Regions from separate parts of the Rossellomorea sp. NS-SX7 genome, predicted to be linked through region 1. Evidence: predicted binding sites of a transcription regulator. Region 1 holds the regulator's gene; the other holds the start of a gene.

Region 1 (2,474 bases):
TTGAAAGATCGTTTACTTTCAGTACATCATTTCCGCTTTGGCGGTCGATTCCGAATGAGAAGGAGGCGGATTTTTCATCTCCCAGCGGCCTGTCCATCAAATCCATGCGCTCCAGCTTTTTTCGGCGGCTCTGTGCCATTTTCGTCGTTGAGGCACGGGCGATGTTACGCTGGATGAAATCTTCAAGCTTCGCGACTTCCTGCTGCTGGCGTTCATAGAGTTTGACATCTTTTTCGTAGTCTTCTGCTTTTTGCTGAAGGTATTTACTGTAGTTTCCTACGAATTTCTTACTCCGTTTACGGGAGATTTCATACACTTGATTGACGACGCTGTCTAGGAAATAACGGTCGTGAGAAACAATCAGTACAGCGCCTTCGTAGCTTTGCAGGTAGGTTTCAAGCCAGGATAGGGTCTCGATATCAAGATGGTTGGTCGGTTCATCAAGGATGAGAATATCAGGCTTGGTCAAGAGCAGCTTACCCAGTGCAAGGCGGGTTTTCTGACCTCCGCTTAACGTGGAGATTTTCGTTTCATAGTCAAAATCTGCGAAGTTCAAGCCGTGGAGAACGGACCGGATGTCTGCTTCGTATTGGTAGCCTCCGGATTCTTTGAAGCTTACTTGAAGCTCATCATATTCTTTTAACACACGCTGATAAACGTCTGCATCTTCGTAGACTGAAGGGTCGGCCATCTTTTTCTCAAGAGCACGCAGCTGTTTCTCCTGGGCACGGAGCCCTTCGAATACAGTCAGCATTTCATCCCAAATCGATAGATCGGATTCGAGTCCTGTGTTTTGGGCGAGGTAACCGATCGATACGCCTTTAGGCTTCGTGATTTCACCACCGTCGTACGATAACTGTCCTGCAATTATTTTTAAAAGAGTTGATTTGCCCGCACCGTTGCGGCCGACGAGTGCGACCCGGTCCCTTGTCTGTATTTCAAGTTTTATGTTCGATAAGATATTATCTGCACCAAAGTTTTTGCTAAGTTGATTCACTTGTAGTAGAATCATGACGTTTCACCTCTATTTCATAGTGCTAGTGTACCGTATTTGAGAGGAAAACGGCAATCATACATGTCTATGAATGACTATTAATCTTCACACATATGGGATAGAATATAGTGTATGATGAGTATGGGACGAGAAAAAAATGTTATCTGTTATTTTTGGAAGCGTTCACAGATGCGTGGACGACCAATGTAATGGGCTTTGAATAGATGTGGGGGAATGCAATATGAATCAGGATACAACGAAAATTCCACAGGCAACGGCTAAGCGGCTTCCGCTTTATTACCGTTTTATCAAGAATTTATACTCATCTGGCAAGCAGAGGGTGTCATCGAAGGAATTAAGTGAAGCAGTGAAGGTTGATTCGGCCACCATCCGCAGGGACTTTTCCTATTTCGGTGCATTAGGGAAAAAGGGTTATGGATATAATGTTAACTATCTACTCTCGTTTTTCAGAAAGACGCTGGATCAGGATGCACTGACAAAGGTCGTGCTGATTGGTGTCGGGAATCTGGGAACTGCCTTCCTTAATTATAATTTTATAAAAAACAATAATACGAAGATCGAGATGGCGTTCGAGGTCGATGAGTCAAAAGTGGGCACGCAGGTCGGCGATGTACCGGTCTTCCACCTTGATGACCTGGAAGAAAAGCTTGAGGATCAGAATATCGAAGTGGCGATCCTGACTGTGCCGGCTTCTTCTGCTCAAAACATCACAGACAGATTGGTCTCTTCAAAAATCAAGGGAATCCTCAATTTTACGCCGGCAAGGCTGACGGTACCGGATCATATCCGGGTTCATCATATTGATCTTGCGGTTGAATTGCAATCACTGGTTTACTTTTTAAAGCATTATTCTGAAGATGACACGGAAATGTCACAAGATGGAATTATAACGGAATAGAAAATTCTGTTGCTTTACGTTATGATAGAAGAGTACAAGAGGAGGTGTCTCATTATGCCAGTAGGTCCAGGTAGCCTCATAATCATTTTAATTGTCGCTTTACTAGTTTTCGGCCCAAAGAAATTGCCTGAATTAGGGAAAGCTTTCGGTAATACATTACGTGAGTTTAAAAACGCAACAAAAGGCTTAGCAGATGACGACGACGATAAGAACAAAAGTGCTAAGTAGAGTAGGATGAATGCCATGAGTCAAACTCAAAAAGATATGACAATGTATGAACATATAGGAGAATTGCAAAAACGACTCATGATTGTAGTCGTTTTCTTCTTGTTAGCGTTTGTAGCAAGCTTCTTTCTCGCAGAACCGCTGATTCGATATCTGCAGCATGCAGATGAAGCGAAAGAGCTTACGATGAATGCTTTTCGTCTGACAGACCCACTTAAGATTTACATGGAAATGATGGTATTCATTTCGCTGATCCTCACTGCACCGCTCATATTATTCCAGGTCTGGTCATTCATCAGTCCAGGATTATATGAAACGGAGCGTAAAGTGACCCTT
Region 2 (2,474 bases), 1.3 Mb from region 1:
CCAATTACTTCATGATCGAATGAACTTCCGGCTAAAAAGCTCAGAAAACCTGGAAGCCTAATTTCATTATGAACCTCATTATTTTCATCCAGCGTGCCGAACAGAATCAGATCGGCGTTTTTCTCCGTTTCAAAATGCCACTCTGCTGCAGCCAGCTTTTCAGGCTGGTACTCAGCCAGGAACTTGGCAGATAAATCCCCTGCCAGTGCTGTCGCAAACGCAAAAATAAGCGCTGATATCATCGATAGACGAAGAGCTTTCCGATGATACTCGCTTCCCTTTTTCTTTAAAATCGCGAAAGCCGTAATACCTGCCAGTATTAAAGCCGAAGTCAAATATGCTGTCGTCAATACATGAAACACCTTTGTTGGTGTTGCAGGGTTCAGCATGGCTGCAATCGGATCGATATTAATGGCTTTTCCATCGCTGAGCTCAAATCCCTGCGGCGTATTCATGAATGCATTCACTGTCGTGATGAACAAAGCTGAAGCCGAAGACCCGATCATGACCGGAATCGTCAACAGCCAATGAATCCACTTATTTTTGAAGCGGTCCCACGTATATAAGTAAATTCCGAGAAAGATAGCCTCAAAGAAAAACGCAAATGTTTCCATAAACAAAGGCAGCGCGATTACCTGCCCGGCCACCTGCATGAAAGCCGGCCATAACATGGACAGCTGCAGCCCGATCGCTGTACCCGTAACAACCCCCACGGCCACGGTAATCGTAAACCCTCTCGCCCATCGTCTCGCCAATAAAATATAATGAGGATCGTTACGCTTAATCCCCACAAACTCAGCAATCGATATCATGATTGGGACACCCACACCAATCGTCGCAAAAATAATATGAAACGCAAGGGTCGTGGATGTCAGCATTCTACTTAATATCACACTATCTAATACCATTTCATGAATCCCCCTACCAGTTAATCCTAATACTTACTATTTATCACTTAATGGCTATTATAAAACCTTTCGTGAAGTTTGTGATGTGTTGAACATGAATGTTTTGTGACATTTTTCACAAAGTTTTGTTTGGGTATAGTTTATATGGTTGGGGTGGGTTGGGGCAAGGGATTTGTTTTGGGGGACCCTTGCCCAACAATGAGATGGAAAATTACTCTGGTGAAGAATATGTCGTCCCCTTCCCTGTGCCGAATTGAACCAAAGACATGGATTGTAGTAAATAATGAGCGAGGCGGGCCGATGATATATTCAGGAATTCCCTGGCTTGATGATTTGTAATAATGGGACCCATAAGCAGAAAATAATCATTTATTGCCTGGACATGAGCTTTTTTATCAAATGAACTGCATTTTACACAAAACCAGGAAGCCTGTTTTCTGATCATAGAAAACTCTTCACATCGGGTACACTGTATTCCTTTCACAAAATCTATCTGGAATTTTTTTAAGGGGAATGGTGTATGCTCTTTCAGAAGCATTTTTGAAATGCGTTTCAATTCTTTGTCTTCAAGATGGGGAGTATCGAAGAACTTTAACAAGTGATGTATTTTCGGGAGCAAATTTTCAATCCTTAACACTTTTTCAAGTACTACAGTGTCTAACGGAGAAGCTGTCAGAAGCGATGAAGAATTCGTAAAAACTACTAAATACTCTATCGGCATTTCAGGAAGCTTCATCTTCTTTAACCAGTTTATCAAATGAATCCTGTATTTTTCACACTGTGCTATCGGACTTGGAAAAGCCGTTATCTCACCATTTAGCGTTCTCTGTATTTGACCAAACTCCTGGGAAAATTCAACATGGCCAGATATATTCTTGATTTCGAGAATCAGAGCTAAATATTTCGTGAGAATTAATGTATCAATTTGAATATAGGTGCTGCCTGCTTTTAGACACAGATCATTAATGATATAAATCTCCTTGTTGTCGATTATGCTTAACAATCGATCTACTTTACATTCACCATGGTAGCCAGCCCATGCTTTTAAAAGGGATTCCTCAATTTTGGGGCGATAATCGGAAAGGGGTGGTGTTCTTTTTAAAGAAGCTTCATTATATTTGATTATTTCGGGGACGGGTCTTTCTCTCAGTATCAATTTTTCACTCCTTCGATTACTTTTATTATTTTTCACTTGTTTTCCATTCTACATTTACCAGATAAAACCCTTTATTTTTTCAGAAATGTTTTCATTCATGTTATTAAAGTTAAAAATCCGCCTGATTAAGGCGGCCAAATTATAAAATCTCCAGTTCTAAAATAGAATCTTATATTTTAACGAGTGTTTGAAACGATGGGCCGGGCGTTATCTACGAAAATTTTAGGTTTATCAACGTTTTTAGTGAGTTATCAACGAAAAAAATTTTATATCAACGTTTTTCCAAATTTATCAACAAAAACTTATCACTTACCGACAATTCTTCAATTTCACCACCCCCCTCCGCCCCTCTCCCAAAGAAAGCCATCGTCCCAGCATCGCCGTATCCCCTTCCAAAAACAAAAACCCCG

Evidence for each region. Region 1 encodes Rex, which represses fermentation and respiration genes when NADH is low (regulators of the CRP and FNR family bind a similar motif). Its sites were predicted from a motif close to TTGTGAAATATTTCACAA; they were not measured.
Region 2: the regulator Rex is predicted to act here: its motif matches at 1,012-1,029, upstream of ACUXV2_RS06205 (cytochrome ubiquinol oxidase subunit I).

The regions. Positions count from the first base shown of each region.
Region 1 covers NZ_CM128249.1:11,656-14,129, forward strand. The annotation lists gene ACUXV2_RS00085 (ABC-F family ATP-binding cassette domain-containing protein) at 1-1,012, opposite strand, end outside; gene ACUXV2_RS00090 (redox-sensing transcriptional repressor Rex) at 1,236-1,913, shown strand; gene ACUXV2_RS00095 (twin-arginine translocase TatA/TatE family subunit) at 1,968-2,141, shown strand; gene tatC (twin-arginine translocase subunit TatC) at 2,157-2,474, shown strand, end outside.
Region 2 covers NZ_CM128249.1:1,268,580-1,271,053, reverse strand. The annotation lists gene ACUXV2_RS06205 (cytochrome ubiquinol oxidase subunit I) at 1-908, opposite strand, end outside; gene ACUXV2_RS06200 (nuclease-related domain-containing protein) at 1,120-2,064, opposite strand.